2 regions of the Hafnia sp. CBA7124 genome follow, and region 1 is predicted to be linked to the other one. Evidence: riboswitches for the same ligand, from Rfam matches in the RefSeq annotation. Region 1 holds a riboswitch; the other holds the start of a gene.
What was found. A riboswitch is a leader RNA that binds a small molecule or an ion and turns the genes downstream of it on or off. The one in region 1 is predicted to bind cobalamin.
Positions count from the first base shown of each region.

Region 2: it holds a riboswitch for cobalamin, as region 1 does, so the genes downstream of both, btuB (TonB-dependent vitamin B12 receptor BtuB) here and CPY98_RS04570 (cobyrinate a,c-diamide synthase) in region 1, are expected to answer to the same signal.

Region 1 is NZ_AP017469.1:978,185-994,632, forward strand. Features, by position in the region: gene CPY98_RS04540 (PTS sugar transporter subunit IIA) at 1-515, opposite strand, end outside; gene CPY98_RS04545 (DMT family transporter) at 822-1,799, opposite strand; gene CPY98_RS04550 (AraC family transcriptional regulator) at 1,898-2,719, opposite strand; gene CPY98_RS04555 (Dps family protein) at 2,847-3,401, opposite strand; gene CPY98_RS04560 (GHMP kinase) at 3,565-4,428, opposite strand; gene cobD (threonine-phosphate decarboxylase CobD) at 4,421-5,500, opposite strand; cobalamin riboswitch at 5,629-5,825, shown strand; gene CPY98_RS04570 (cobyrinate a,c-diamide synthase) at 5,974-7,338, shown strand; gene cbiB (adenosylcobinamide-phosphate synthase CbiB) at 7,338-8,291, shown strand; gene CPY98_RS04580 (cobalt-precorrin-8 methylmutase) at 8,517-9,161, shown strand; gene cbiD (cobalt-precorrin-5B (C(1))-methyltransferase CbiD) at 9,158-10,333, shown strand; gene CPY98_RS04590 (cobalt-precorrin-7 (C(5))-methyltransferase) at 10,330-10,932, shown strand; gene CPY98_RS04595 (decarboxylating cobalt-precorrin-6B (C(15))-methyltransferase) at 10,922-11,491, shown strand; gene CPY98_RS04600 (cobalt-precorrin-4 methyltransferase) at 11,484-12,257, shown strand; gene CPY98_RS04605 (cobalt-precorrin 5A hydrolase) at 12,238-13,347, shown strand; gene CPY98_RS04610 (precorrin-3B C(17)-methyltransferase) at 13,347-14,072, shown strand; gene CPY98_RS04615 (cobalt-precorrin-6A reductase) at 14,062-14,922, shown strand; gene CPY98_RS04620 (sirohydrochlorin cobaltochelatase) at 14,919-15,710, shown strand; gene CPY98_RS04625 (cobalt-factor II C(20)-methyltransferase) at 15,710-16,423, shown strand.
Region 2 is NZ_AP017469.1:126,106-142,553, forward strand. Features, by position in the region: gene sthA (Si-specific NAD(P)(+) transhydrogenase) at 1-759, opposite strand, end outside; gene fabR (HTH-type transcriptional repressor FabR) at 1,003-1,665, shown strand; gene CPY98_RS00615 (YijD family membrane protein) at 1,687-2,076, shown strand; gene trmA (tRNA (uridine(54)-C5)-methyltransferase TrmA) at 2,154-3,257, opposite strand; cobalamin riboswitch at 3,376-3,583, shown strand; gene btuB (TonB-dependent vitamin B12 receptor BtuB) at 3,648-5,552, shown strand; gene murI (glutamate racemase) at 5,497-6,357, shown strand; rRNA gene CPY98_RS00635 (16S ribosomal RNA) at 6,784-8,326, shown strand; tRNA gene CPY98_RS00640 (tRNA-Ile) at 8,400-8,476, shown strand; tRNA gene CPY98_RS00645 (tRNA-Ala) at 8,608-8,683, shown strand; rRNA gene CPY98_RS00650 (23S ribosomal RNA) at 8,934-11,842, shown strand; rRNA gene rrf (5S ribosomal RNA) at 11,964-12,079, shown strand; tRNA gene CPY98_RS00660 (tRNA-Asp) at 12,167-12,243, shown strand; tRNA gene CPY98_RS00665 (tRNA-Trp) at 12,295-12,370, shown strand; gene hdfR (HTH-type transcriptional regulator HdfR) at 12,542-13,375, opposite strand; gene CPY98_RS00675 (DUF413 domain-containing protein) at 13,498-13,836, shown strand; gene CPY98_RS00680 (YifB family Mg chelatase-like AAA ATPase) at 13,863-15,389, opposite strand; gene CPY98_RS00690 (MFS transporter) at 15,729-16,448, shown strand, end outside.

The DNA.
Region 1 (16,448 bases):
TTTTCCTCGTTATTAATTGTAATGGCTGATTTAAGCAGTTTTACTAAAGAGGCTGGTGTTGGTGCTTGATTCATTTTTTGAATAAAGTCTTCATCACTGAGGCACTCCATGAGCGTTTGTAATAGTGTGATGTGATGATTTTTATCTATAAATCCTAGTAGAAAGATGAACTTGGCTTCAAGCTCGTTATCGTCATTTGCCATTTCATGCCACGCAATTTCATGATGTAAGCGTGTTACGCAAATAAATGGTCTTATCACATGCTCAGTATCAGTATGTGGTAAAGCAACGACATAGGGGTGGGTAGGAAGTGCTGTGGGATATAGTTTCTCCCGCTGTTTAATAGCAGATAAAAAAGAATCGCGCACATAGCCACGATTTTTCAATGATAGAAATATAGAGTCAAAGTAATCATTTTGATGTTGAAAGGAACTTTCTATAAAAGTGAGTTCCTCGAAGAAATAGGCATCGGGATCTGAATGCGTATCCATATTATCTATAGCGACTATGGTCATAAAATTAGCCTTACTTAAAAGCTAGGAGTTGTAATGATATTAATCATCCGAGAAAGCTATGACGAATACTATCGATAACAAAAAATGCCCTATACATTGAGCATCATATTAACTTGTGGGAATTTGATCTGGTTCACTAATTTATAATTAGTAAGTGCGAAATAAAGATAGAATATGTAACTGATGTCACATTATAGAATTTAAAGGAGGGAGGCTTAGGGGAATAAACTTCCCCTAAATTTATCCGGACTAGATTATTTCAAAAATTTTAGTGAGAGCATCATTTAAATACCTTTATTAAATGATTTACTGACTATTATCTGACGTTTGCAACGGAACGATCACCACCGGCGTGGGTTTTACTTTCATGGCGCTCATCACGCCGATGACCAAGCACACCACACCGGCCAGCGTCAGCAGCGGTGGCCATTCGTGTCGCCAGATAAAGGCATAGCTCAGACCTGCGAGGGTTTCAAAAACGATCAACGGCCCGACTTTAGCGGTTGGCAGGCGTTGGCTAGCTTGATTCCAACACAGCGTTCCCAGCCATGAGCACAGCAAACCGATGGTGAGCATCAGGCCAATAAATACCGCCGGACGTGGGCCAAATGGCATAGGGAAATCATCGGCGGTTATGGCGGAGTGCCCCCAAACCAGCAAATATCCCACTACCGCCAGCGGCAGCGTTACTAATCCCTGTGCGGTGGCCCATGTAGTCGGGCTTTTATCGGGATGCGTGCGTAGCCAGCTTGCGTTACGCATTGGATACCAGGTCCAGCACACCACGCCGATGAAGGCCAAGATCAAACCGGTGACGTAACGGAACATATCAGTGGGTGCGTGCGCGCTCTGTAGTTCCGCCACGTTGACGCATCCCAATCCTAAAGCAATCAATAGCAGCGAGGGGGCTAGGAGACGCCACGATAATTTTCCGTCCCGATGGCTATATTTCAGGTTTGCGCTTACGGAAATCACCACCGGTAAGGTGCCAATAATCATGGTGCTGACCGGTGCGCCCGTGCGTTGGATCGCGCTGGCTAAGCACAGGTAATAGATGAAATTCCCCACGATGGTGAGCTTAAGGGCTTCAATCCAATCGTTGCGTACCAACTGACGTAGACGATGGCGATCGTGCCACGCCAGCGGCAGCGCAATCAGGCCAAAAGCCAGATAGCGACCGACGGATTGCAAACTGGCAGGGTATTCCGGCACGATGAGCGGCCCCACGAAAATCAGTCCCCACATCAGCCCTGCGGTCAGCGCGTATAGCACGCCTATTAACATCTTTCTTAACTCTTCAAAGGGATTATGCAGCAAGTCTAGAAGGCGAAGAGGAAAGCGTCTTGTAGCAGATTGCTGTTTAGGTAAAAACAGTTGAAAAATTAACGTACCTGTTTTTGATAACGAGCGGGCGTGACGCCGTAAAAGCGGTTAAAAGCGCGGGTAAGATGAGCTTGATCGGTGAGGCCAACGGCGGCGGCGACCTGTGCGGGCGGTAAGCCTCGGGTTAACAAATTTTTAGCCTCATAGAGCCGATACGCCATCAGCATTTGCTGCGGCGTGACATGGTACTGCGCCTTAAACTGACGCAAAAAATGATAGGGGCTAAGATCGACCAACTGCGCCAATTCGGGCAACGTCATACGCCGATCTAAATGGGCGCGAAGATACTCTTTTACCGAGGTAAAGCGCTGCGGAGCATCAAGTTTCAGCGTTTGTGGTGCCTTGGCCCAATGGCGCGTTAATGTCAGCAGTTCACTCAGCAAACTGGATTGCGCGAGGGGTTCATCGTTTTGCCACAGGGCATTTATCAGCGAAGTGGTAGTTCGGGCCAACTGAGGATGATGATTTACCGCGTCGTTAAACCACCAGCCAGATTCGCCGCTCACCTCAGACAAAATTTCGGGTGTGAGATAAATCATGCGGTAGCGCCAGCCACCTTCGGTACCTGATTGGCCGGTATGTAGTTCGTCTGGGTTCATCAATACCAACGAGTCCGCTGGCGCAACGTGGTTCACACCGCGATAGCGAAAACGCTCGGCACCATACTCAATCGCGCCAATACCATAGGCTTCATGCGTATGCGGCTCAAATTCATGATGTTCAATATGCGCGCGATACACCTCAACGCCGGGCAAATGGGCGAAGTGTTTAAACTGGGCGCGATCTCGGTCATCGATAAATTGGGCTGGAACGCCGTGCATAACAAGTCTCTGGTCTACAGACAGTGGTAATGAGTAGGAGGTAAACCGTAACTATAGCGGAATTAGAGGTGCTGAAAATAAAAAAGCAGACCCAAAGGTCTGCTTTCGCGTTTATCAAAAGGAAAAACTAGTGACCAGAAGTTTGTGATTGGCGGCAAGCTTCAAACAGGAACCACACGCGGCGTTCGGTTTGATCGACCCAGTTTTCAATCAGGCTGGTGGTTGAAACATCATTATGCTCACTACATACCACATGCGCCGCACGCAGTTCAGCGGCCAGCAGCTTGTTGTCTTCACACAGTTCAGCCAGCATATCCAGCGGCTCAACATACTCGGCGTTGTTATCTTTAATGCGCTGCATTTTAGAAATCTGACCGATAGAGTGCAGGGTCATGCCACCGACTTTACGCACACGTTCAGCAATTTCATCGGTCATTGCGAATAGCTCTGCGCCTTGTTCGTCCAACAGCAGATGATAGTCACGGAAGTGCGGACCGCTCATGTGCCAGTGGAAGTTTTTAGTTTTTAAATAAAGCGCATAGATATCAGCAAGGATGGCGTTCATTGCACCGCTAATGTCTTTGGTGGCCTCAGCGCCCAAATCACTTGGGGTGGCTAGAGGAGTGAACTGACGTTTTTTTGCGTCACCGACTTTGCTTTTTTCCAGTTTTGGTGTGCTCATCTTTATCATCTCCTAAAGGTCTTGATAGATTCACAAATTGCCGTCTAGTAACTGTTTAGTACCGAGTCAGTATAGATCATCCTCACAAAATTAGAGTTTTATATGTATGACAATTATTGCCTATCATGTACGTGAATGTGTACGCTTTTGGCATTTATGCCGCTCAGCGTACGCCCCCTAAGGTGGTATGCAGCAGCCTAACATGCGGATAAAAAACAAGAATATTTTTCACGCGCATCGCGTGAATTATTTTTTCTGGGTCATGAAGGTGCGTATCGAGCAACAAACCTACCACGCTGCCGCTGTGTGCGACGTTCAAGCCGAATAAACCGTGCTGCTCAACAATTTCTACAATGTCATTAAATGCCGGTTTGGGCAGCAAGGCCTGACTGGCTTGGGCGCTTAGCGTGGTGGCTGCGCCAATTTTATGGCGGTTGTTTTCTCGCATTCCTTCGGTGAGCAACCGATGCGCCCGTTTCAACTGCGGTGCATATTCCTGCAACAGCGCTTGGCGTGGGCGACGATGATAGTCTTCGGTGCGCAAACAATCAGGGCTTTCCAACAACAGCATGTCCCATTCTGGGCATCGCTCGTGTAGCGGCGTTTGCGTCAGTGCCTGTTGATGATCGAACAGCGTCGGCGCTTGAAAAATCGTGCTGTCGGTCGGTTCAATGCCAACGCACAGCGACGCTAATTCTTTTTCAGTCAGTTGCATACCGAAGTGACGTGCGGTCGCGATTGCACAGGCGGCGATGTCTGCCGTGCTGCTGGCCATCCCTTTTGCAACCGGAATAGAGGATTCAAACTCAATGCGCAACCCGGCTTCAAGCGAAGAGGGCAACGATAAATGCCGTAAAACCGCGCGCAATACCAAGCGCATGCGCGCGCGCTCGGTGGGCAACGGCGTTCCATCGCTCACTGCCACCGTGCTAAACCAATTGACCGGGCAAGAGACCAGCTTTTCGCCGCCTTGGATCCAGCCTTGAATTAACTCACCGCACGAGGCGGGACAGCGTGCTTCAGCCATGATGCAGAATCTGTGTTAGGGCGGCAAGCAGGCGATCGTTGTCCTGCGGGCTTTTAATCGCCACACGATAATAGTCGGCGTTTAGCCCCGGATAGTTGGCGCAGTGTCGGATCAAAATATGGTGTTTCAATAGCGCCTGCTGCAATGCGAGCTGGCTGTCGGTACAGCGTATAAAGATATAGTTAGCGACGGGACGCCATACTTTCAGCCGTGGCAATGCCGCTAGCGCGGAGAACACCCGAGGTTGTTCCTGTGCCAGCCAGCGATGGGTTGCTTCAATGTAATCGGTGTCCTGCAAGATAATTTCGCCCGCCAGCGCGGCAAAAGCATTGATCGTCCAAGGCTCTCGTTGCTGCTTCATTTGCGTCACTAACTCCGCATTGGCGCTAACTAAATAGCCTAATCGTAATCCCGGAATAGCGAAAAACTTGGTCAATGAGCGCAGCACATACAGCTGAGGATACTGCGCTAATAAAGGAATAAAGCCGGTTTCCGTAGGGACGAAATCCAGAAAGGCTTCATCAAGTATTAGAGCAATATTCAGCGTGCGGCAGCGATCGGCGATAGCTAAAAGCAGGTTTTTATCCGGCAGCAATCCGGTGGGATTATTGGGAGTGCATAAAAATAGGCAATCGAGATCGGGCGTCAGTGCATCAAGAATACGGGTATCAGGCTGAAATCCGTCGTCCTCATGCAACGCATAATCAACGATGTCGCAGTTTATCCGCGTTAGCGCACGGCGATACTCGGCAAAACCGGGCGTTAATAGCAGCGCTTTGGCGGGTTGCAGTTGGTTAATTAAAGCAAAGATCAACTCGGTTTCGCCATTGCCTGCCATCACCCAAGACTCTGGGCAACCATGGTGCTGAGCTAGCGCCGCGTGTAGCTTTCGATACTCCACATCGGGATATTTTTCAGCCACCGACATTTGCTCGATGATGGCGTGCTTGAGCGACTCGGGCATGCCGAGCGGATTGATGTTGGCGCTGAAATCAATGATGTCGTGCGGAGAAACGCCCAGAGTAAGCGCGGTTTCTAGCACGTTGCCGCCGTGCTGACTGCTGATGGCCATAGGTATTCTCACTGGTCCCTAAAAAGTTGAGATATGTTAACTCATTCACACTCCATTCTAGGCTTTTGTTGATCTCACAATGGGTATATCTGTGATGAATGCTTTAACTTATGTACCCAGATCATTTATAGAAAAGTATAAATACAGGTTTTTGACGCGCCGTAAGGGCGTCAGGAAGGAGGTGCGTATTGTGCAAATACAATTCCTCCGCAGCCCCCGCTGCTGTGATGCCGACGAACCCACAAGACGCCACTGATGAACATCGGGAAGGTGTGGGTAAGGATGACGCTAAGCCAGAAGACCAGCCTGTAAAACCCAATATTGGGATATCAACATCTATTTCAGCTCCTTCGGTGGGAAGCGAGTTGTCATTCTTTCCCTGCATGCTGCGCTTTTGCTGCCGTGCATCGATCTGCTATGACAACGCAAAGCCCGCCCGCAAGGACGGGCTTTTTTGTTTGGCAGGCGGATGAATGAAGGCATTTCTTATTGGTGGAACCGGTAGCGGATGCGGTAAAACAACGCTAACACTTGGGCTGCTCCGAGCGCTAACGCGACGCGGTTTACAAGTGCAACCCTACAAAGTGGGCCCCGACTATATCGATACCGGCTGGCACAGCGCCGTTTCTGGCGTTGCGTCGCGTAACCTCGATGCCTTCATGCTGCCTCAGCCCACTTTAAATTGGCTCTATAACCAACATGCTCAAGCCGCCGATGTGGCCGTGATTGAAGGCGTGATGGGGCTATACGATGGCTATGGCACCGACCCCAACTATTGCAGCAGCGCCGGTATGGCCAAGCAGATTGGCTGTCCGGTTATTTTGGTGATCGACGGTAAAGCCGTTTCAACGTCAGCGGCAGCCACCGTGATGGGATTTTGTCATTTTGATCCGGCGGTGCGTATTGCGGGTGTCATTGTGAATCGCGTCAATAGCGAAACGCACTACCAACTGCTGAAACAAGCTATTGAAACTTACACTAAAATTCCCGTACTCGGGCGAATGCCTACTCTACCCAGCGTGAGTTTGCCTGAACGCCATCTCGGCTTGATTACCGCTCATGAACAGCAGGACATGGATGCGATATGGGACACCTTGGCGGATAGCCTTGAACAACATATCGACCTCGATCGTTTGTTGTCGTTGAGCGACGTACAACCCGCGCCGAATGCCTGTGCGCCTACGTTACCTGCGCCAGAATCTGGGAGAGGCCTAACCCTTGCGCTCGCCGACGACGAAGCTTTCCACTTTTACTATCCCGATAATTTACAGCTGCTTGAACAGCTCGGCATCCACATTGTGCGCTTCAGCCCCCTGCGCGATGAGGCGCTGCCTGCGTGCCAGATGGTCTATATCGGCGGCGGTTATCCCGAGTTATACGGAGAAACGCTGGCGAAAAACAGCAGCATGCGTCAGTCGCTGCGTGATGCGCATCAGCGTGGCGTAGCTATTTATGCCGAGTGCGGCGGCCTGATGTATTTGGGCACGACGTTAAAAGATCAGTCTGGAAACACGTACGCGATGACCGGGATTTTCCCCGGAGAAAGCCGCATGGAAGGGCGTTTAAAGCGTTTTGGTTACTGCCAAGCCACCGCGGTGCATGACACGTTACTGGCGGCAGAAGGAGAAACCCTTCGCGGTCATGAGTTCCATTATTCAGATTTTCATACCGATTTCCCGCCTGTTTTCCAGTTTGAAAAACAACGCGACGGCGTAACGCAACAGCGTTGGCAGGGGGGATATCAAATGGGAAATACCCTCGCCAGTTACCTCCATCTTCATTTTTACCAGCACCCAGAAATGCTAAGCCATTGGCTAAAGAGAGGGCGAGCGTTGTGATCAGTTTCTCTGCTTGTCTGGTGGCCTATCTCTTGGATCTGCGCTTGGGCGATCCGCCAACGTGGCCGCATCCGGTGCGTTGGATCGGTAATTTTATCACTTGGGTTCAGAAAGGTATCCGCTCGCTTTGCCGCACCGAAGGTGCGCTGTACGTCGGCGGGGCGTTTTTATGGCTGATTGTGGTCGGCGTGTGCTGGGGGACGACCTACGCACTGCTTGAGCTTTTGTCACAGCTAAATCCATGGCTCAACTGGCTGGCGCAGGTGTGGATTATTTACACGCTATTAGCGGGGCGCTGCCTAAGTGATGCAGCTATGGGGGTATACGTCGCTCTGCAAAATGGATCGCTTGAAGAGTGCCGCCGTCAGCTTTCATACATAGTTGGGCGCGACACGTCTGAGCTCGATCGCCCGCAGATTACCCGAGCGGTGGTTGAAACGGTGGCGGAGAACAGCGTGGATGGCGTGATTGCGCCGCTTTTCTTTCTTTTCATCGGCGGCGTGCCGCTGATGGTGGCCTACAAAGCGGTGAATACCCTTGATTCAATGGTTGGCTATCGGACGGAAAAATATCGTGCTATCGGCTGTGTTTCGGCGCGAATGGACGATCTTGCCAATCTGATTCCAGCGCGTTTGAGCTGGCTGCTGCTGAGCGTTGCCGCTCGCATGCTGTGCCTTAACAGCAAACAGGCACTCAAAATCGGCTGGCGCGATCGTTATCTGCATAAAAGCCCCAACTGCGCGTGGTCTGAAGCCACCGTGGCTGGTGCGCTCGGTGTTCGCCTCGGTGGGCCGAATAAATACTTCGGTGAATGGGTTGAGAAACCGTGGATTGGCGACGAAGAGCGCGAGATTAGCATTCAAGATATTCGCCTCAGTATTCGACTCATGATGACGGCGTCCGCGCTGGCGTTGGCGCTTTTTGCATTCGCCAGATGGGCAGTGGTGTTTTGACCTGACCAATTTGACCCCCTCCCAACCCTCCCCTTGGCAGGGGAGGGAATCGCTCGGCGTTGCGTTTGCCAAGAGATAAAGGCAAGCCGGCTTTTTAAAGGAGATACAGGGAAGCCGATGGAGGCGCCGTTATGCCCCTCCCCCTGAGAAGGGGGAGGTTGGGAGGGGGTAATGCAAAAGATAGAGGTATGAAAGTCACGCTGGATCAACCACACAGGATGAACAATGAACTACAACAAGAATCCCCAGAACATTGAGCAGCACAGCTTTGAGATCATTTCTCAGATTATCGCCGACGAGCGCCCTGATTACCGTTTTGCCGATGAGCTGCAAGAAAAAATCATTAAACGCGCAATTCATACCAGCGCTGACTTTGAATGGCTGGATATCCTGCATTTCTCGCCAGATGTTTTATCCCGTATTACACAGGCTCTGCGTCGTGGCTGCACGATCTACACCGACACCACCATGGCGCTTTCCGGCATCAATAAAACCCAGCTTGAGCAGTTAGGATGCCAATGGCAGTGCTATATCTCGGATCCGCGCGCGGTCGCAATCGCTAAGTCTCAGGGGATTACCCGCTCGATGGCGGCGGTGGATCTCGCGGCGCAGGAGCAGGGGGAAAAGCTGTTTGTGTTTGGCAATGCCCCCACCGCGTTATTCCGCTTATTAGAACTGCATCAACAAGGCGTGATGACGCCTACTGCGGTCATTGGTGTTCCGGTCGGTTTTGTTGGCGCAGCCGAATCCAAACAAGCGCTGGCAGAAAGCGATTTGCCGGGCATTGCAGCCTTAGGGCGCAAGGGCGGCAGCAATATTGCCGCGGCTATTGTTAACGCCATTTTATACCACATGCGAGATGCGCAATGAGCGACACCGGACTGGATACGTTATGGCATAACGGCAAAAGCTATCGTAAGGGCTACACCACCGGTTCTTGTGCCACCGCGGCGGCGAAAGTCGCTGCGCTGATGGTGCTGCGCCAGCAGGTGATCAATCAGATTTCTATCGTTACACCTTCGGGCGTTACGCTGCGGTTAAACGTTGAGCAACCTTTGATTTGCGGTCAGCAGGCCAGCGCAGCGATTCGTAAAGACGGCGGTGACGACGTGGATGCCACGCATGGAATGCTGATTTTTGCTCAGGTAGCGCTCAACGACAGCGGCAGCATTAGCATTGTCGGCGGTGAAGGCGTCGGCACCGTAACGCGTAAAGGCATTGGTTTGCCGGTGGGAAGTTCAGCCATTAACCGCACGCCGCTGCATACCATTGAAGAAGCGGTGCGTGAAGTGATCGGGCCTGAACGCGGCGCTGAGATTGTTATTTTTGCTCCAGAAGGTGAAGAGCGGGCGCAAAAAACCTACAACGGGCGGCTCGGTATTTTAGGTGGGATCTCGATTATCGGCACCACCGGCATTGTGACCCCGATGTCTGAAGAGAGCTGGAAACGTTCGCTGGCTTTAGAGCTTGAAATGAAGCGCGCTCAGGGGATGACCAGCGTGATCCTCGTTCCGGGTAATCATGGTGAACGCTTTGTACAAGAACAGATGCAGTTAAACGGTGACCGCGTAGTCACCATGAGTAATTTTGTCGGCTACATGCTGCAAGAAACTCAGCGTCTCGGTTTTCGCCGCGTGGTGTTGGTGGGGCACTTAGGGAAACTTATCAAAGTGGCTGCCGGCATTTTTCATACCCATAGCCATATTGCCGATGGTCGCATGGAAACGCTGGTCACGCGGCTTGCGCTGATGGGCGCTCCGCGTGAATTACTGCAAGCGGTGTTTGAATGCAGCACTACGGAAGCCGCGATGGAGCTGATAGAACAGCACGGTTTGCAGGCTGTGTATAACGATATCGCGCAGGCAATCTGCGCGCGTATCAATCAAATGCTGCGCTTTGCGGTACAGCCGCTGCAATGCGATGCGGTGCTGTTTTCATTCGACAATATTGTGCTCGGCAGTAATCGCCCAGTTAACGACATTGTTGCCGATTTACGTACCGAAATTTCCCAAGAAATTCTCTGCGAAAAGGAGTCTTCATGATTCACGTTGTTGGCATGGGGCCGGGGCATCAGGATTACATCACGCCGCTGGCAAAAAGATTAATTTCACAGGCTGACGTTCTGGTGGGCTGGTCACGTCATTTAAGTGCCTACCACGAATTTCATGGTGAGAAACTGGCCATCGGCAGCGATCTGACTCAGATGGCGCTGTGGCTACAGAATAACGCTGATCGCAATATCGTGGTTCTCGCTTCGGGTGAACCGATGCTGTACGGCATTGGCAAACGCTTGATACAAGATCTTCCGCGGGAAAAACTCAATATCGTGTCGGGCATTAGCTCAATACAGTATCTGTTCTCGCGCATCGCCGTGGATATGAACGATATCTACATCACCAGCTGTCACGGCAAGCAGCCTGATTTTGATTTTGTTTTGCAGCACGAAAAAGTAGCGATGGTGACTGACCACCACATGGGGCCGTATCAAATCGCCCAGCAAATTCTGCGTCGTGGGGCAAAACGGACGCTGGTGATTGGCGAAAACCTCTCTTATCCCGATGAATGCATTCACATTTTGCCTCCTCAGCAGGTACAGCAGGCTTACGCAATGAACGTGGTGGCGATCCTCAATGAAAGATGATCTGTTTCTACGCGGCCATAAAGTGCCGATGACTAAAGAAGAAGTGCGCCTTTCGGCATTAGAGCGGCTTAATCTGCGAACGGCTAAACGTCTGATTGACGTTGGGGCAGGAACAGGAAGCGTCTCTTTGGAGGCCGCTCTCCGCTATCCCGATCTGCATATCACCGCCATCGAGCGCAATCCTGCGGCACTGGCGCTGATTGAGGAAAACTGCCGCCATTTTGGCTGCCAGAATATTGATATTGTAGCTGCGGATGCGCCACTGGCGTTAGACGTGCGCGCCGATGCGGTATTTATCGGCGGCAGCGGTGGCAATCTCCCCGACATCATTGATTGGGCGCTGGCATTACTTAACGACGGCGGCAGCCTAGTGATGAATTTTATTCTGCTGGAAAACTATCAGCAGGCGTTCAATCAACTGCAAAACCGAGCGGTAGTTGAACTGGAAAGTAGCCTGATTCAGATCTCTCGCCTTACCGCGCTGGGCAGCGGTCACTATTTCAAACCTAACAATCCTACTTATCTGATTTCCTGCCGTAAGGAGCAAACGCATGGCTGAGTCTATCGATCGCGCACAGGTCTATTTCATCGGTGCAGGGCCGGGCGATCCTGAGCTTATTACGCTGAAAGGCCATCGAATTTTATCGCAGGCTGATGTGGTGATTTTTGCGGGATCGCTGATTAATCACGATCTGCTGAATTACTGCAAACCGCAGGCAGAATGCCACGATAGCGCAGGGCTAAACCTCCAGCAGATTATCGAACTGATGGAACAGGGCATTCGTGCCGGAAAACTGGTGGTGCGGTTACAAACCGGCGATCTGTCGTTGTACGGATCTATCCGTGAGCAAGGCGAAGAGCTGGGCAAGCTGGGTATTGGTTTTAGCTCGGTGCCGGGTGTGAGCTCGTTCTTAGGAGCCGCTTCACAGCTGGGTGTGGAATATACGGTGCCTGAGGTTTCTCAAAGTCTGGTGATCACCCGCATGTCCGGACGCACGCCAACGCCTGAGCGTGAGTCATTAGAATCCTTCGCCGCGCACCAAACGTCGATGGCGATTTTCCTTTCGGTACAAGATATTGGTGATGTTGTTGAGCGCCTGCTGAGCGGCGGCTATCCGGCAACCACGCCGGTGGCGGTGGTCTACAAAGCAACTTGGCCAGATCACCAAACGGTACGCGGCACCTTGGAAACCATTGCGCCCTTAGTGCGCAACGCAGGTATTCGAAAAACGGCGCTAATTCTGGTGGGCGCGTTCCTTGGTGATGAATATCACTACTCCAAGCTGTATGACGCAGGCTTTAGCCATGAATACCGTCAGGCCTGAGCCGATGAAGGTGGAATCGCTGGCGTTGTTTTGCCTGACGCCGGGCGGCGTTCGCCTGGCACAGCGCCTGCGTCCTTTGCTGCCACAGCTATCCACCATCAGCGAATGCTTTACCAGCGAAAAATTGCTCCAGCCCGGTTTCACCGCGTTTAGCGGATCCTTTGCCGAAACGATGGCGCAGGCGTTCAAACGCTTTGATGCACTGGTGGTGATCGGCGCAACGGGGATCGTGGTGCGGGTGATCGCGCCGCTGTTACAGGACAAGCTAACCGATCCTGCGGTGGTGGTGCTTGATGAGCGCGGCGAGCATGCGATCAGTTTGCTTTCAGGGCATATGGGCGGCGCGAATCGGCTCACTCAGCAGATCGCCGAGTTAATTAACGCCGATCCGGTGATCACCACCTCAACCGACGTAAACGGTGTTGCGGCGCTGGATCTTTTAGCGCAGAAGCTCGATGCGGAGATCGCGGATTTTCGACATGCGGTGAAGAGCGTGAACCAAATGCTGGTGAGCGGCGATCGCGTCGGGCTATGGCTTGATCCGCGCGTTAATGTGCAACTCACCGAGTACGATCAACGTGGATTTATTCCCGTAGCCGATCTTCATTCATTGCCCGATCTTTCTGTGCTGGTATGCATTAGCTATCACTCGGATCTGCCACCAACGGCGATCCCGGTTTACCAACTGGTGCCTAAACGTGTGGTATTGGGCGTGGGCTGTCGAAGAGATACGCCGTTTGCCACGTTGCATCCGCTGCTATTGCAGAAATTTGCCGAGCTGCATATCGATCCACTCGCGCTACGCGCCATCGGTAGCATTACGTTGAAACAGGATGAAGCCGCGCTACAACAGCTGGCGCATTGCTATCGCGTTCCTTTCTATGTGTTTACGCCCGAAGCGCTGCGTGTGCATGAACATCGCTTCCCGTGTTCGAATTTTGTGCGTCAAACCGTCGGCGTGGGCTGCGTATCTCAACCTGCTGCATGTCTGCTGCTCGAAGAGTACGGCGGCGGAAAAATCATTGGGGAGACGCTGCGAGAGCAGGGAGTCACCCTTACTTTGGCTCTAACCCTTCAGGAAACTCTCTGATGTTATATGTAATCGGCATTGGTCCAGGTAGTCAGTCCATGATGACGCTGGAAGCCATCGAAGCTATTCGTGACGCAGATATTATCGTGGGCTACAAAACTTACACCCACTTGGTAAAAGCCCTGACCACCGATAAAGAGGTGATCAAAACGGGTATGTGTAAAGAGATTGAGCGCTGTCAGGAAGCGTTGAATCTTGCCGTACAAGGCAAAAAAGTTGCCTTGATCAGCAGTGGTGATGCGGGCATTTATGGCATGGCGGGACTGATCCTTGAGCTGGTGACCAAGCAAAAGCTGGACGTTGAAGTCAAGCTGATCGCTGGCGTAACCGCCAGTACCGCGGCGGCATCGTTGCTGGGTGCGCCGCTGATGCACGATTTTTGTCATATCAGCCTGAGCGATCTGCTTACCCCGTGGCCGGTGATTGAACAACGCGTGATTGCCGCTGCGCAGGCCGATTTTGTTATCTGTTTCTACAATCCGCGCAGCCGTGGCCGCGCTGACCACCTTGCTCGCGCCTTCGACCTGATGCGTCCTTACACCGCCGCCAGCACGCCGGTGGGCGTGGTCAAAGCGGCGGGGCGCAAAAAGCAGGAGAAATGGCTAACCACCTTCGGTGAGATGGACTTTGAAAATGTCGATATGACCAGTCTGGTGATTGTCGGCAATAAAACCACCTACTGTCAGGACGGCTTGATGATTACGCCGCGCGGCTATGTTTTATAACGATATTTCTAGCAGCAATGCGCCCGAAGCCAATATGGCCACAACGGCAAGCAAACCCACTCTGCACATTTTTGGCGGTACGTCAGATGCGCGCCATATTTGTCAGCGTCTTGATGAGGTGGGGCTGAGTTACAGCCTCTCGGTTGCAACCGATGCGGGGCGCGAACTGGCGGGAAATATCAACGGTGAAATTATCGTTGGGCGTATGGATGCCGCGCAGATGAGCGAATGGCTGCGAGCGCGCCGGGTTACGCAGGTTATTGATGCCTCACATCCTTACGCAGGCGTGTTAAGCGCCAATATCGCACACGCCTGCGCCACTCAGAACATTGCGCTGTTGCGCTATTTACGCCCTAGCGAAATTGATGCTTTAGAACATCCTTTGCTGCACAAAGTGGCGAGCGTGGAAGAGGCCTGCGTGGTTGCACATCGTTTAGGTGAGCGGGTGCTATTGACCACTGGGAGTAAACAGCTGGCTGACTTTGTGCGTTTGCTGGCGGGCAAAACCCTTTTTGCGCGCGTATTACCGACGCCGGACGTCCTGTTGCAGTGTCAGGATTTAGGGCTGGGCGTAGATAACGTGCTGGCGCTGAAGGGGCCGTTTAGCGCCGAGATGAATCAGGCAACTTATCAGCATTGTCAGGCTGACGTGGTGATCACCAAAGAGTCTGGTGCAGAAGGGGGATATCAGCAAAAAGTCGTCCCTTGTTTGGCGCTGAATATTCCCTGCATCGTGATTTGTCGTCCTTCAGAACCTATGGCTGAAGGGCAGATTCGAGTGAGTTCTCTGGCTGAACTTGAACCCTATCTAGCCGACTGGTTACAAAATAAAAAGAGCCAATACCTATGAAAAAAGCCATTTTAATTATCAGTTTTGGTACCAGCTATCACGAGACGCGAGCGAAAACCATTGATGCCTGCGAGCGTCGTTTAGCGGAATCCTGTCCCGATCGTGATGCGTTTCGCGCCTTCACGTCCGAGATGATTATTCGCAAGTTAGCGAAGCGAGATGGAATGCAAATCGATAACCCAAATCAGGCGCTGCAGCGTTTGGCTGAACAGGGTTATCAGGACGTTGTCATCCAGTCATTGCACATCATCAACGGCGATGAATATGAAAAGGTTGTGACTCAGGTTCGCGCTCATGCAGGGATGTTTAAACGGCTGCGTATCGGCGTGCCGTTACTGAGTAGCCATGACGATTTTGAGCAACTGATCGCGGCCATGAAGTCACAGATGCCAGCTTTAGCCGACGATGAGCGCGTGGTGTTTATGGGCCATGGCGCGACGCATCATGCCTTTGCCGCTTACGCCTGCCTCGATCATATGCTGATGATCCACCAGATCCCCGCGATGGTAGGAGCCGTAGAGAGCTATCCCGAGATTCACCATGTGGTGACGCGTTTACAGCAACAAAATGTGCGCCGTGTGCATTTGATGCCGCTAATGCTGGTGGCAGGCGATCACGCCATTAACGATATGGCCTCTGACGATGAAGATTCGTGGAAAACCCAGCTCGCTCAGGCCGGCATTGAAGCCACGCCGTGGCTGCAAGGGCTGGGCGAAAATCCACTTATCCAACAAATGTTTGTTGAGCACTTACACGATGTTTTACACCAAGCAGAGGAGGCGGCCTGATGAGCGATGTGAAAAAGGGAAAAGTGTGGGCGATTGCCACCGGCCCGGGCAGCAGCGATTTGATTACCGTTCGTGCCGCGCGGCAACTCGGTGAACTGGATGTGCTGTATGCCCCCGCGGGGCGCAAGGGAGGCGATAGTCTTGCGCTGTCTATCGTGCGTGAATTTTTATCTCCTACGCTCGATATCAAAGAGCGCCATTTCCCGATGAGCGCCGATCAAGGAGAAAAAAGCACCGCATGGGACGCCGTTGCGCAGGAGATGCAAACGGACGCAGAGCAAGGGCTTCAGGTCGGTTTTATTACGCTGGGTGACGCCATGCTGTTCAGCACATGGGTGTTTTTGCTGGAACGCCTACGCGGATACGTGGATATCGAAATTATACCCGGCGTGACCTCGTTTGCCTGCATTGCCGCCCGCGCCCAGTTTCCTTTGGCGATGGAGCAGCAGTCTATGGCGGTGGTGGCCTGTACTGCACCTGAAGAGGAGCTTGAACAAGCGCTGCTTAACCATGAATGCGTGGTGATGATGAAAGTGTATGGCCGAGTTATTCAGATACGCGAAATGCTGCGTCGTCTGGGATTGCTCGACCATGCAATTTTGATGGCTGAAGCATCGCTGCCGAATGAGCAATGTTTCCATCATCTCGATGAGATCCACGAAGACACCAAGCTGCCGTACTTTTCGACGATTTTGGTGAATCGGGCAAGCTGAATTTTAATTTACCCCACCCCAGCCC
Region 2 (16,448 bases), 850 kb from region 1:
ATGCATGATGACGCCATCTTCAACGCCTTCAATCTGCTCGAACTCTTCGTTGTGGCGGATAACAACGCCGTTATTCCAGAAGTGGTAAGAGAGCGCATCTGACATTTCTTGATCGAGAAATGCGAGCAAGCGATCGCGGGTATTCACTAAGTCCACTTTTACGCTCAATCCACGGAAAATCGACGCATATTCGCAGCCGATAACGCCAGCACCATAAATGATGATGTGCTGCGGTTCGTGGTTAAGTTGCAGAATGGAGTCGCTGTCGTAAATGCGCGGATGCTTGAAATCGACGCCAGACGGATGATACGGGCGTGAACCACAGGCGATAATGATGTTATCGGCGGTTAAGGTATCGCGTGTGCCGTCTGGGTAGCTAACGCTGAGGGTGTTAGCATCGATAAACTCGGCGTCACCGGAGAATAATTGGCAATGGTTACGCTCGTAGAATCCCTGACGCATGCGGGTTTGCTGATTAATAACGCTATCGGCATGACGCAAAATATCAGGGAATGTCGATTTAAGAATTCGGGAGTTGTCGCTGTAGAGAGGATTTTGGTTAAATTCAATTATGCGGCTAACGGCGTGGCGAAGTGCTTTCGAAGGGATGGTGCCCCAATGGGTACATCCGCCACCAACGCTAAAATGCCGTTCTATAACGGCAACCCGCGCGCCCTGTTTTACCAGACCCATGGCGGCGCCTTCACCACCGGGACCTGAGCCAATCACTATGGCATCAAAAGAATAGTGCTGTTGCATGTAGGGTAGGCCTTTCTTATACAAAAATACAACGTTACCTTAACATAATAACCGTGCATCCCCAATCATCCCTACGCTTTTCGTGGCAATTCGCACCCTGTTTTTGTCATCCTAGCTATACATGTCACAGGTCATAGAAGCGTGGTTGGGGTAAAGTTTGATATAGTGGCGCTGAACTACCGCGCCAGAATCAAAAAAAGCCGACGGTGGAATAAAGAAACTTACATTTAACCGGATATTAATATGGGTGTCAGAGCGCAACAAAAAGAACGAACTCGTCGTTCACTGATCGAGGCGGCGTTCAATCAGCTAAGCGCTGAGCGGAGCTTTGCGAGTTTGAGCCTGCGTGAAGTATCCCGTGAAGCTGGTATTGCCCCAACCTCTTTCTATCGCCATTTTCGTGATGTAGATGAGCTAGGGTTAACGATGGTGGATGAAAGTGGGCTGATGCTGCGTCAGTTAATGCGTCAGGCTCGTCAACGTATTGCCAAAGGTGGCAGCGTTATCCGCACATCTGTAGCAACTTTTATGGAATTTATCGGCAATAATCCGAATGCTTTTCGCCTGCTTTTACGGGAACGTTCCGGTACTTCCGCCGCGTTCCGTGCGGCGGTGCAGCGTGAGGTTCAGCACTTTATTGCGGAACTTGCCGATTACCTTGAAATTGAAAATCACATGCCGCGCAGTTTTACTGAAGCACAGGCTGAGGCGATGGTGACTATCGTATTTAGCGCGGGTGCCGAAGCGTTAGATATTGATATGGAACACCGTCGTTTGTTGGAAGAACGTCTTGTTTTGCAGTTGCGGATGATTTCCAAGGGCGCTTATTATTGGTACCGTCGTGAGCAGGAGAAGGCACACATCGCGCATATGCATGAAAACGCAGAGCAGCAGGCTCAGGAATAAATTTAAAGCATAGGGTTGGTCATGATTAAAAGTCGTTTGGATGTGGGAACATTGGTTCTGTCATTGGTTGCCGGGCTTTCTATCAGCGGATCTTTTGCCGCACTGTTTAGCTCAGCCGTATCATTTTCGGTATTTCCTCTGCTGGCTCTGATTTTATCAGTGTATTGCCTGCATCAGCGCTACCTGAACTGTTCTATGCCTGAAGGTATGCCGGTGCTTTCCTCTTCGTGTTTTCTGCTTGGTTTGCTGATGTATAGCGCTATTGTTCGCGTTGAGTATCCAGAAATTGGTTCTAACTTTATGCCAACCCTCCTGTGTATTGTGTTGGTTTTCTGGATTGCCTACCGTATCAAGGCGTTTAAGAAGAACGCTGAGGTTGATAGCGGAAAAGACTTCCACGATCCTGAGTGATTGAGCCGAGCTGATAGACAATACAAATAGAAAAGGCAGCCATTGGCTGCCTTTTTGCGTTTTAATCTGAATCGTTTTTAATCACGTTTTTCCAGCAACACGCCGCATTCCATATGATGGGTATACGGGAACTGGTCGAACAGCGCCAAACGTGTGACCCGATGTGTTTCGTTCAGCGTCTCCAAGTTTGCGCAGAGCGTTTCAGGGTTGCATGAGATATAGAGGATCCGCGGATACGCCTGAACCATGCGCAATGTGTCGTCATCTAAGCCGCTACGCGGCGGATCGACGAAAATGGTTTCGCACTGATAACCTTTGAGATCGATACCTTCCAAACGTTTGAACTCGCGCACGCCGTTCATCGCCTGAGTAAAATCTTCTGCCGCCATGCGAATGATTTGTACATTCTCGATGTGGTTGGCGGCAATATTAAACTGCGCAGCGGCAACGGAAGGTTTAGCAATTTCTGTCGCGAGCACGCGGTTAAAGTTACGCGCAAGTGCCAAGGAGAAGTTGCCGTTGCCGCAGTACAACTCTAGCAGATCGCCTGTGGAATCCTGTGTAACGTCAAGCGCCCACTCAAGCATCTTAATGTTTACGGCCGCGTTAGGCTGAGTAAAGCTGTTTTCAACCTGACGATAGATCATGTCACGGCCAGCAACAGGTAGGCATTCATCAACATAGTCGTGATCGAAACAGATTTTTGTTTTGGTTGCTCGGCCAATAAGCTGCAGGTCAAAACCTTGTGCACGCAGGCGATCGCGAAGTGCTTCAGCCTCCACTTTCCATTCATCATCCAGCTTGCGGTGATAAAGAAGAGAAACCACCACTTTATTGTTCATGGTCGACAGATAGTCAATTTGGAACAATTTAAAGCGCAGAACGTGGTTTGGCTTTAGCTCATCCATCATGACGCTCATCAACCGGTTAATCAGCTCGCTCGCGGCAGGAAACTGATCGACGCGGATGCGTTGTTTGGTCTGCTGATCGAACATGATGTGGTAGAGATCGTCTTCATCATGCCAAACGCGGAATTCAGCGCGCATGCGGTAGTGGCTAGCTGGCGAGCGAAATGCCTCAATTTCCGGTGCTGCAAACGGGGTCATCATGTTGGCCAGTCGGGTAACTTTTTCCGTGAGTTGGGCATCATAGTGATCGGTTGGCAGCGTGTTCGGTGTCATGGCAATTCTCGTTAGCATAATAATAGAGGGGCGATTGTAGGCGATGGAATGATGATGTCCAGCTTTGTGACTTATTCTACATCCGAATCATAGAAGTCTAGACTTCTGAATACGTTTTCACTTAGCATGGCGGCCCGGTCTCCAGTGGAGAGTGAAAAGGGAATCCGGTGTGAATCCGGAGCTGACGCGCAGCGGTATGGGGAAGTCACGGCGATATATTGACACTGTCATTGTAGATGGGAAGTCATCGCCCGGTGTGCATACAACAATGAATGTTGGTGCACAAATCCTAAGCCCGAAGACCTGCCGGTACACGTCGCTTTACGTGGTTTTCGCGAATTAACGCCACGGCTCGCGGCATCCTGCCAATTCAGTTTGGATGCTCTTATTATGACTATAAAAAAAAATGCGCTGATGGCGGCTTTGTCTGTCACGGCTTTCTCTGGCTGGGCGCAAGATTCTAACGAAACACCTTCATCATCATCCGCAAATACTAACGACGATGTCATCGTCACCGCCTCGCGTTTTCCTCAACCGGTCTCCACCGTGCTCGCGCCTACGGATATTGTTACTCGAGATGATATCGATCGCTGGCAGGCCAAAACGCTCAATGACGTAATGCGGCGTTTACCCGGCGTCGATATCGCCCAAAATGGTGGCATGGGGCAGAGTGCATCGATGTATATCCGCGGGACCAGCGCAAGCCAAGTTCTCGTGCTGGTGGATGGCATTCCTGTTGCTCGTCCTGGGATCTCGAATACGGCCGATTTCAATCAAATTCCAATTTCACTGGTTCAACGCGTTGAATATATTCGAGGCCCACGTTCTGCCGTGTATGGCTCGGGGGCGATGGGGGGCGTTATCAACGTGATTACGCAAACCGATAAGGAAGGCGCGCAGATCACTGCAGGCGTCGGCTCCAAAGGATTCCAGCAGTACGATGGAAGCGTGCGTCAGAAAATTAGTGATAACACTAAAGTGACGTTGGCGGGGTCGTATGAGAGCACTAAAGGATTTAACGTGCAGCCGGGTTCAACGTACGAACCCGATCATGATGATGATGGCTATCGCACCAAGACTTTCTGGGGCGGTATAGACCACCAGTTTAACAACGAGTTTTCTGGCTTTGCTCGTGGTTATGGGTATACCAACAACAGCGACTATGACCTTGGCAGTCCTCCATATAGCCCAGCTTATAGCGCAAATGAAAGTGAAACCTACAATCACACTTACGATATGGGTCTACGCTATTTGTCTGGTGCTTATTCATCCCAACTAACGGGCAGCTATCAAAAAGTAAAAGCTTATAACTACAGTAGCGAGTACGGGCGTTATCACGAGGGCACTACGCTGGATGATATGGACCAGCGCAATATTCAATGGGGTAATACCTATAGCCTAGAGCATGGTCAGATTAGTGCGGGTGTAGATTGGCAGCAGCAGCGTCTGAGATCTTCTGATACCAGTCTGTCAGATTCTTATAAACGTGATAACTCCGGTTTATATGTAAGTGGTCAGCAAAAACTGGGTGATGTGACGTTGGAGGCCTCTGGTCGCGAAGATAAGGATGAGCAGTTCGGCTGGCACGGTACTTGGCAAACGGCGGCAGGCTGGGAGTTTACGCCGGGCTATCGAGCCACGTTATCTTATGGCACCGGATTCTTGGCTCCGTCATTGGGACAGCAATTTGGTTCAACGCGTTTCGGCATTGATTCCAATCCTAATTTAAAACCTGAAGAGTCGAAGCAGTGGGAAGCGGGTTTAGAGGGATTGACTGGACCACTTGATTGGCGTCTGTCTGCGTATCATTACAAAATTGAAAATCTGATTACCTATTATTCCGATCCTGTCACCTATGCGGGTAGCTATGACAACATCGATTCTGCCACTATTAAAGGCGTCGAGTGGACGGGCAGCATTGATACAGGGATCTTCACGCATCAGGTCACCTTGCAGTATTTAGATCCGCGTAATGATAAAAATGATGAAGTACTAGCGCGTCGTGCCAAACGGCAGGCTAAATATCAGCTCGACTGGACCATGTTTAATGTCGATATGGATGTCTCGTATCAATATTATGGCCGTCGTTACGATAACAACACGTCTAAATACAACAATACGCAGCAGGTATTGCCAAGCTACAGCACCGTCGATATTTCAGCCTCTTATCCGGTTACATCTCATCTAACAGTTCGTGGTAGAATCGCCAACCTGTTAGATAAAGATTATGAAACAGCTTATGGCTACCAAACCGCAGGGAGAGAATATTATCTCTCCGGTAGCTACACCTTCTAATGATGTAGCGACTTCTAAACCCACTGCGCTGGTTTTTGACTCCGGCGTGGGTGGGTTATCTGTATATCAAGAGATCCGTGATTTGCTTCCGGATCTCCACTATATATATGCATTCGACAATCAGGGATTCCCCTATGGGGAAAAAGACGAAGCGTTTATTATCGACCGCGTTGTTAAAACCGTTGCCGAAGTGCAAAAGCGTCATCCTCTCTCTATTGTTATCATCGCCTGTAATACCGCAAGCACCATCACGCTCCCTGCATTACGCGAACGCTTCAATTGCCCTATCGTTGGGGTTGTGCCCGCGATAAAACCAGCGGCAAAGTTGACGCGCAACGGCATTGTTGGTTTGCTAGCGACGAGAGCGACTGTGCAGCGTTCATATACTCACGACCTGATTGCGCGTTTTGCGAAAGACTGCAGCATCAAAATGCTGGGCTCTGCTGAGCTGGTGGAATTGGCTGAAGCTAAACTGCATGGCGAAGAGATTGATCATACGGTGCTAAAGAAGATACTACGCCCGTGGCTGTCGATGGCAGAACCGCCAGATACGGTGGTTCTGGGATGTACGCATTTTCCTTTGCTGCGCGAAGAGCTGGCAGCGGTATTACCCGCTGGGACTCGTTTAGTTGATTCGGGTGCCGCAATAGCCCGTCGTGTCGCTTGGCTGATTGCTAATCAGGAAAACGTGCTGAGCGCTGAAAATGATTTGGCTTATGCAACAGAAACAAATAGCGATACCGACGCACTTTTACCTGTATTGCATCGTTTAGGCTTCTCAGAACTACGCGAATTGAGCATTTAATCCTCAAACATGTGGTTTTTGGTGAAAACTTGCGCGGTTGAAAAGTTTTTTTAAATTAGGGGTTGTCAGCCGTTCAGAAGTCCCTATAATGCGCCACCACTGACTGGGAACAACGACGCAAGCGTCGCTCGGTGAGGAAGAGAAAAGCACCGCAGTAATGCGAATTTCTGAAAAGAAAAAAGCTTGACTCTTCAGGAGGAAAGCGTAATATGCACCTCCCGAGTTGCTGGAACGAATGTTCGCAATTCGCTGCTCTTTAACAATTTATCAGACAATCTGTGTGGGCACTCACAAGACAATATCTAACGTCCTCGGACGATAAAATATTAAAGTCTTGAAGAGTGACCAAGCAGTAATTCATTTAGTGAATTATTACGAAAGTTAATTTTTGAGCATCGCTTCACTTGTTGAAGCAAATCAAGCTTTTAATTGAAGAGTTTGATCATGGCTCAGATTGAACGCTGGCGGCAGGCCTAACACATGCAAGTCGAGCGGTAGCACAAGAGAGCTTGCTCTCTGGGTGACGAGCGGCGGACGGGTGAGTAATGTCTGGGAAACTGCCTGATGGAGGGGGATAACTACTGGAAACGGTAGCTAATACCGCATGATGTCTTCGGACCAAAGTGGGGGACCTTCGGGCCTCACGCCATCAGATGTGCCCAGATGGGATTAGCTAGTAGGTGGGGTAATGGCTCACCTAGGCGACGATCTCTAGCTGGTCTGAGAGGATGACCAGCCACACTGGAACTGAGACACGGTCCAGACTCCTACGGGAGGCAGCAGTGGGGAATATTGCACAATGGGCGCAAGCCTGATGCAGCCATGCCGCGTGTATGAAGAAGGCCTTCGGGTTGTAAAGTACTTTCAGCGAGGAGGAAGGCATTGTGGTTAATAACCGCAGTGATTGACGTTACTCGCAGAAGAAGCACCGGCTAACTCCGTGCCAGCAGCCGCGGTAATACGGAGGGTGCAAGCGTTAATCGGAATTACTGGGCGTAAAGCGCACGCAGGCGGTTGATTAAGTCAGATGTGAAATCCCCGAGCTTAACTTGGGAACTGCATTTGAAACTGGTCAGCTAGAGTCTTGTAGAGGGGGGTAGAATTCCAGGTGTAGCGGTGAAATGCGTAGAGATCTGGAGGAATACCGGTGGCGAAGGCGGCCCCCTGGACAAAGACTGACGCTCAGGTGCGAAAGCGTGGGGAGCAAACAGGATTAGATACCCTGGTAGTCCACGCTGTAAACGATGTCGACTTGGAGGTTGTGCCCTTGAGGCGTGGCTTCCGGAGCTAACGCGTTAAGTCGACCGCCTGGGGAGTACGGCCGCAAGGTTAAAACTCAAATGAATTGACGGGGGCCCGCACAAGCGGTGGAGCATGTGGTTTAATTCGATGCAACGCGAAGAACCTTACCTACTCTTGACATCCAGAGAATTTGCTAGAGATAGCTTAGTGCCTTCGGGAACTCTGAGACAGGTGCTGCATGGCTGTCGTCAGCTCGTGTTGTGAAATGTTGGGTTAAGTCCCGCAACGAGCGCAACCCTTATCCTTTGTTGCCAGCACGTAATGGTGGGAACTCAAAGGAGACTGCCGGTGATAAACCGGAGGAAGGTGGGGATGACGTCAAGTCATCATGGCCCTTACGAGTAGGGCTACACACGTGCTACAATGGCATATACAAAGAGAAGCGAACTCGCGAGAGCAAGCGGACCTCATAAAGTATGTCGTAGTCCGGATTGGAGTCTGCAACTCGACTCCATGAAGTCGGAATCGCTAGTAATCGTAGATCAGAATGCTACGGTGAATACGTTCCCGGGCCTTGTACACACCGCCCGTCACACCATGGGAGTGGGTTGCAAAAGAAGTAGGTAGCTTAACCTTCGGGAGGGCGCTTACCACTTTGTGATTCATGACTGGGGTGAAGTCGTAACAAGGTAACCGTAGGGGAACCTGCGGTTGGATCACCTCCTTACCTAAAGATAGCGTTAAGTGCAGTGTCCACACAGATTGTCTGATGAAGAATAACGAGCAGAATACCTTTATATAGGCTTGTAGCTCAGGTGGTTAGAGCGCACCCCTGATAAGGGTGAGGTCGGTGGTTCAAGTCCACTCAGGCCTACCAAATTCTTACTCATACTGCGTTGTCGTCACGCATCGTTTGCAATAGCAAACTTCGCATGACTCCGACTTGTCTGAGAAAGAATTAAACTCTTCTATGAGTGGTAATGTATAAAGGTAAACTGTTGACTGTATGGGGTTATAGCTCAGCTGGGAGAGCGCCTGCCTTGCACGCAGGAGGTCTGCGGTTCGATCCCGCATAGCTCCACCATTACTTTTGTTTGCGATAAATAATAAGTATTCAGTCTCAAAAACATACTTCAGAGTGTATTGGAAACAGTATGCTGCGAAGTATTTTGCTCTTTAACAATCTGGAACAAGCTGAAATTTGAAAGCTTAAGCAACTGTGAGACACACTGACACAGTTTGCATTAAGCAGTCTCTCAATTTTTTGCAATCTTGAATGCTGTCTTGAACCGGTTCGTAACCGCGTTCACTAAAGAGACACCTTCGGGTTGTGAGGTTAAGTGACTAAGCGTACACGGTGGATGCCTAGGCAGTCAGAGGCGATGAAGGACGTGCTAATCTGCGATAAGCGTCGGCAAGCTGATATGAAGCGTTATAGCCGACGATTTCCGAATGGGGAAACCCAGTGCAATTCGTTGCACTATCGTTAAGTGAATACATAGCTTAACGAAGCGAACCAGGGGAACTGAAACATCTAAGTACCCTGAGGAAAAGAAATCAACCGAGATTCCCCTAGTAGCGGCGAGCGAACGGGGAGCAGCCCAGAACCTTAATCAGCGTATGTGTCAGAGGAACGGTCTGGAAAGTCCGGCGATACAGGGTGATAGCCCCGTACTTGAAAATGCATACGTTGTGAGTTCGATGAGTAGGGCGGGACACGTGACATCCTGTCTGAATATGGGGGGACCATCCTCCAAGGCTAAATACTCCTGACTGACCGATAGTGAACCAGTACCGTGAGGGAAAGGCGAAAAGAACCCCGGCGAGGGGAGTGAAATAGAACCTGAAACCGTGTACGTACAAGCAGTGGGAGCCTCTTTTATGGGGTGACTGCGTACCTTTTGTATAATGGGTCAGCGACTTATATTTTGTAGCAAGGTTAACCGAATAGGGGAGCCGTAGGGAAACCGAGTCTTAACTGGGCGTCAAGTTGCAAGGTATAGACCCGAAACCCGGTGATCTAGCCATGGGCAGGTTGAAGGTTGGGTAACACTAACTGGAGGACCGAACCGACTAATGTTGAAAAATTAGCGGATGACTTGTGGCTGGGGGTGAAAGGCCAATCAAACCGGGAGATAGCTGGTTCTCCCCGAAAGCTATTTAGGTAGCGCCTCGTGAACTCATCTTCGGGGGTAGAGCACTGTTTCGACTAGGGGGTCATCCCGACTTACCAACTCGATGCAAACTACGAATACCGAAGAATGTTATCACGGGAGACACACGGCGGGTGCTAACGTCCGTCGTGAAGAGGGAAACAACCCAGACCGCCAGCTAAGGTCCCAAAGTCATAGTTAAGTGGGAAACGATGTGGGAAGGCATAGACAGCCAGGATGTTGGCTTAGAAGCAGCCATCATTTAAAGAAAGCGTAATAGCTCACTGGTCGAGTCGGCCTGCGCGGAAGATGTAACGGGGCTAAACTATGCACCGAAGCTGCGGCAGCGACACTTAGGTGTTGTTGGGTAGGGGAGCGTTCTGTAAGCCGTTGAAGGTGGCTCGTGAGGGTTGCTGGAGGTATCAGAAGTGCGAATGCTGACATAAGTAACGATAAAGCGGGTGAAAAACCCGCTCGCCGGAAGACCAAGGGTTCCTGTCCAACGTTAATCGGGGCAGGGTGAGTCGACCCCTAAGGCGAGGCCGAAAGGCGTAGTCGATGGGAAACAGGTTAATATTCCTGTACTCGGTGTTACTGCGAAGGGGGGACGGAGAAGGCTAGGCTATCCGGGCGACGGTTGTCCCGGTTTAAGCGTGTAGGGGGAAAGCGTTGGTAAATCCGCGCTTTTATTAACCCTGAGGCGTGATGACGAGTCACTACGGTGATGAAGTAGTTGATGCCAAGCTTCCAGGAAAAGCCTCTAAGCTCTAGGTAACATTGAATCGTACCCCAAACCGACACAGGTGGTCAGGTAGAGAATACCAAGGCGCTTGAGAGAACTCGGGTGAAGGAACTAGGCAAAATGGTGCCGTAACTTCGGGAGAAGGCACGCTGGCGCGTAGGTGAAGTCCCTTGCGGATGGAGCTGAAGCCAGTCGAAGATACCAGCTGGCTGCAACTGTTTAATAAAAACACAGCACTGTGCAAACACGAAAGTGGACGTATACGGTGTGACGCCTGCCCGGTGCTGGAAGGTTAATTGATGGGGTCAGCCGCAAGGCGAAGCTCTTGATCGAAGCCCCAGTAAACGGCGGCCGTAACTATAACGGTCCTAAGGTAGCGAAATTCCTTGTCGGGTAAGTTCCGACCTGCACGAATGGCGTAATGATGGCCAGGCTGTCTCCACCCGAGACTCAGTGAAATTGAACTCGCTGTGAAGATGCAGTGTACCCGCGGCAAGACGGAAAGACCCCGTGAACCTTTACTATAGCTTGACACTGAACATTGAGCCTTGATGTGTAGGATAGGTGGGAGGCTTTGAAGCGTGGACGCCAGTCTGCGTGGAGCCAACCTTGAAATACCACCCTTTAATGTTTGATGTTCTAACTCCGGTCCCTAATCGGGATTGAGGACAGTGTCTGGTGGGTAGTTTGACTGGGGCGGTCTCCTCCTAAAGAGTAACGGAGGAGCACGAAGGTTAGCTAATCACGGTCGGACATCGTGAGGTTAGTGCAATGGCATAAGCTAGCTTGACTGCGAGAGTGACGGCTCGAGCAGGTACGAAAGTAGGTCATAGTGATCCGGTGGTTCTGAATGGAAGGGCCATCGCTCAACGGATAAAAGGTACTCCGGGGATAACAGGCTGATACCGCCCAAGAGTTCATATCGACGGCGGTGTTTGGCACCTCGATGTCGGCTCATCACATCCTGGGGCTGAAGTAGGTCCCAAGGGTATGGCTGTTCGCCATTTAAAGTGGTACGCGAGCTGGGTTTAGAACGTCGTGAGACAGTTCGGTCCCTATCTGCCGTGGGCGTTGGAAGATTGAGAGGGGCTGCTCCTAGTACGAGAGGACCGGAGTGGACGCATCACTGGTGTTCGGGTTGTCATGCCAATGGCATTGCCCGGTAGCTAAATGCGGAAAAGATAAGCGCTGAAAGCATCTAAGCGCGAAACTTGCCTCGAGATGAGTCTTCCCTGAGACCTTGAGTCTCCTAAAGGAACGTTTAAGACTAAGACGTTGATAGGCTGGGTGTGTAAGCGTAGCGATACGTTGAGCTAACCAGTACTAATGATCCGTGAGGCTTAACCTTACAACACCGAAGGTGTTTTAAGACGCAGAGACGCGAAAACACAAAGAGTAAGCTTGTTGAACAGATTGGATTGACTGGTGAGCTGTAGAAATACGGAGCACGGGTTAATTAACAGAATATGCCTGGCGGCGATAGCGCGGTGGTCCCACCTGACCCCATGCCGAACTCAGAAGTGAAACGCCGTAGCGCCGATGGTAGTGTGGGGTCTCCCCATGCGAGAGTAGGGAACTGCCAGGCTTTAAATTCGTTCCTTTTCCTTTGACACGGAAAATAGCAGGAACAAACTGACATCAGACGAATGCTGATGTGAGAGAAAGAATCGGTGGAGCGGTAGTTCAGTTGGTTAGAATACCTGCCTGTCACGCAGGGGGTCGCGGGTTCGAGCCCCGTCCGTTCCGCCACTTATTTATGTTATGCCTGCTTGAACGTGGGGATAATAGTAAGCGTTTTTTAGGGGCGTAGCTCAGTTGGTAGAGCACCGGTCTCCAAAACCGGGTGTCGCGAGTTCGAGTCTCTCCGCCCCTGCCATACAAATAGCCTTCCGCTTGCGGAGGGCTTTTTTGCGTTTTAGCGCAGAAAAAAATTAAAATTAAGACTTACCCTTCAGCGGTTTTCCAAAATACCTACCTAAATGTTCTAAGTTGTTGGGGCAATTTCATACTATCACCCCCCAACATTGACGCTCTACAATGCCAAAAATTACTTTGGCTGCGCTAGATGATAATTTATCAACGATTGCGTTAAATACTTAATCTCCTCTTTCCTGTCACTGTTGTGGAGCCATACGGCGTAAATTGGCCGCGTTAGGGCTTCCTGAGAGCTATCAACTTGGAAGTGATTCGGATGCCAATGAGCTGGGAAAAATGCTCTTCCTCCTGCTTGGGTCATGACCTGTTCGGCAAGCGCGATTGAGCTGGTCGTTAACATTGGGGGATTATTGTTGCTAGTAAGCTGTTCATCAAAACGGGCAAAATCCGCCCCCCACTCTAAGCGAATATAGGGAAGGTCATCGGCTGCTCCTTCTGCTGCGGATGTAAGAAGTTGCAGTGTGAACTCGCCGACTTTTTCTGTTGATAGCTCCTCCATTTTTGGGATCTCTGTTGTTATCAGTAGGTCCAGATGGCGTTCATGCAGTTGTCTAACATGGGTATGTCTTTGTCCAATACGAGCTTCAAGCAAGAGTTCAGGTTTATGCTTATAGACGCCTGCTAGCCATGAGATAAGCAGCGATTCCCACATCATTGCTGGAGCACCAATCGATAATTCTTTGTGCTGTCGGCTCTTGAGAACTTCTTTTTTAGCCAATAGCCATGTTTCCATCAGTTTTTCTGCGTACGGAACCAGACGTTCTCCTGCCTCGGTTAGCTGGATATTATTGCGGTGGCGAGTGAAAAGATCGGCACCAACTTGTGTTTCAAGCTGACGAATACGGAAGCTAACCGCTGATTGTGTTAGATAAAGCGTTTCAGCGGCTTTGCCAAAGTGTCTTGTTCTGCTCACTTCTAAGAAGGTTTTTAGTAATTCGCTATCCACGGTCTCTCCAATAAAAATATTAATCATGATGATTTAAATGTTTTGTTTTACACGTTGTCAAGCCTAACTAATACTCCGCGCCATAAGTGGTACAGCAATAAGAAAATTTAGGAGTGTGTCAGATGGCGGAAAGCTTCAGCACCAATCATCGTTTTTTTGACAATAAACATTATCCTCGTGGTTTTTCACGTCACGGCGATTTCACAATTAAAGAAGCTCAGGTTCTTGAGCGTTTTGGTTATGCGTTTAACGAGCTCGATTTAGGGACTCGTGAGCCACAAACTGAAGAAGAACAACTCTTTGTTGCTGTATGCCGTGGCGAACGTCAGCCTGCGACAGAAGCAGAGAAGATTTGGTCGAAGTATATTGCACGCATTCGTCGTCCTAAGCGTTTCCACACCTTGTCCGGCGGTAAACCGCAGATGGATACGGTGGAAGAATACACTGACAGTGATGACTAAAAACTCGGGGCCTTTGGCCCCGTTTTTTATTGCAGTGCCTGATGGAGATGTTGGATTAAACGATCCATTGAGCGATAGCTGAGTGCCTCTGCAATATGAATTCGGCTGATGTTGTCACTTTGTGCGAGATCTGCAATAGAACGAGCAACTTTTAGTATTCGATGCCAAGCCCTAACCGATAATCCCATCTTCTCTAGCGCTTGTTCCAGAAATGCCGCATCTTCTTGAGATAGTGAGCATACGCTATCCATCTCTTTGCCTGCCAAGTGTGCGTTGAGCTTTCCCGATCGCTGATACTGTTTTTCTCGTGCTAAACAGACTCGTTGGCGAATAACCTCGCTGCTTTCTCCAACGCGTTTTTGAATGCTAAGAACGCCTGCGGGTAACAATGGCACTTCAATAGAGAGGTCAAAACGATCTAAAAATGGGCCTGATAAGCGGGATAGATATTTGAGTATCTGCTGTGGTGGTGTACGAGCATGAATGCCTTTGTAATGTCCTGTCGGACTTGGATTCATAGCAGCAACTAATTGTACTCTTGCAGGGAAAGTGACTTTTGCCAGTGCCCTAGAAATGCATGCTTCGCCAGACTCAAGCGGTTCGCGCAGAGCATCCAACACTCGCCGTTCAAACTCGGGCAGTTCATCCAAAAATAATACCCCGTTATGTGCCAGAGAAATCTCTCCGGGTCTTGGCAAAGACCCACCTCCAATGAGTGCTGCCATTGAAGCACTGTGATGTGGGGTTCTAAATGGCCGCTGGTAACAAGATTGCCCCGTGGTTGATTGATGTACCAAACTAGCGACAGCCGCACTCTCTAAAGCCTCTTCGGTGGTTAACGGTGGCAATATGCTATTAAGGCGGCTGGCTAACATAGTTTTCCCTGTGCCGGGTGGCCCCAATAACAATAAGTTGTGGCCGCCTGTGGCGGCGATTTCTAAAGCTCTTCGTGCCTGTTCTTGCCCAATAATATCCCGCATATCCTTTGTGTTGGGAGATTGGGAGGATAGCTGAGAGACCTTCGGTGGTAGAAGCGGTGATTCACCGCTGAGATAATCACAAACATGAAGAAGATGATTGGCAATGAGATGGGGCTGTTGTTCTCCAAGCAGGCCAAGCTCTTCCTCATTTTCCTCTGGTGCGATTAATTTACGCTGATGATGCTGTGCGGCCATAGCTGCTGGTATAGCGCCCTGAATGCGCCGTAGTGCGCCTGAAAGGCCCAATTCACCGAGTAACTCTAATCCTTCCACCGAAGTCGCGCTAAGCTGCTCAGAAGCAATCAAAATGGCGATTGCAATGGGAAGATCGTAGCGACCGCCCTCTTTGGGAAGATCTGCGGGAGCCAAATTCACCGTGATACGTTTTGCCGGGAAAGTAAAACCGCAATTTATGATGGCGCTTCTTACGCGGTCTTTAGCCTCTTTCACGGTCGCCTCAGGCAAACCTACTAATGTAAAACCGGGAAGTCCGGTACTGATGTGTGCTTCAACGCTCACGGCGGGTGCCTGCACGCCGATTGCTGCACGGGTATTAATCATCGCCACTGACATAGTCACCTCCATGTTGAAGAGCATCATGTGGCGAATAGCGGAGTGGCGTCAGAACGAGATACTGACTTTGTGTTATTGATTCCAGCATTTCAGTGTCTTGCATAATGTAGTCGACTTGAAACTGCGAGCCAGGTTTGGTGCTGGCAACAAAAATTAACATTTCACATACAATATTTAACAAAGATAGCATGCTAATTATTTTGGCCCTGCCGCCGAGAGGGTTATATTTAACATTAGTAATACAAAATGACATTCTGCATAACAAATAACAGGCTGTGCAGTCGTCACTAATAAAAATGCTAATAAAAACGCCTCATACTCTACGGTAGGGAATTCATTATGTTTGGTTGGTCAAGCCAGCAGCGTAACGTTGCTATTGCGAGCTTTCTTAGTTGGACGCTCGATGCTTTCGATTTTTTCATCCTCGTATTTTTACTCAGTGATATCGCCAAGGCGTTTAACGTTGGTATGGAAGAGGTCACGTTGGCGATCTTGCTCACGCTAGCCGTGCGGCCTATCGGTGCATTGCTGTTTGGGCGAGCGGCCGAGAAGTACGGCCGTCGGCCAATCTTGATGGTCAATATCCTCTTCTTTTCGATCTTCGAGTTGCTCTCCGCTGCAGCGCCATCTCTGACCATGTTCTTAGTGCTCAGAGTGCTGTATGGCGTGGCGATGGGGGGGATCTGGGGCGTTGCATCATCTTTGGCAATGGAGACCATACCAGACCGCTCACGTGGATTAATGTCAGGAATATTTCAGGCAGGTTACCCCTTCGGCTATCTCCTGGCTGCGGTGGTATACGGCTCACTGTTTGAAATTGTCGGCTGGCGTGGCCTGTTTGTGATTGGCGCTATCCCGATTATTTTATTGCCATTTATTTACTTTAAAGTACCCGAATCACCGGTTTGGCTGGCTGCTCGTGAGCGCAAAGAAAGCACTGCGCTTCTCCCCGTTTTGAAGAGCCACTGGAAGCTTTGTATTTACCTCGTTTTGTTGATGGCTGCGTTCAATTTCTTCAGCCACGGTACTCAGGATATGTATCCGGCGTTTTTGAAAATT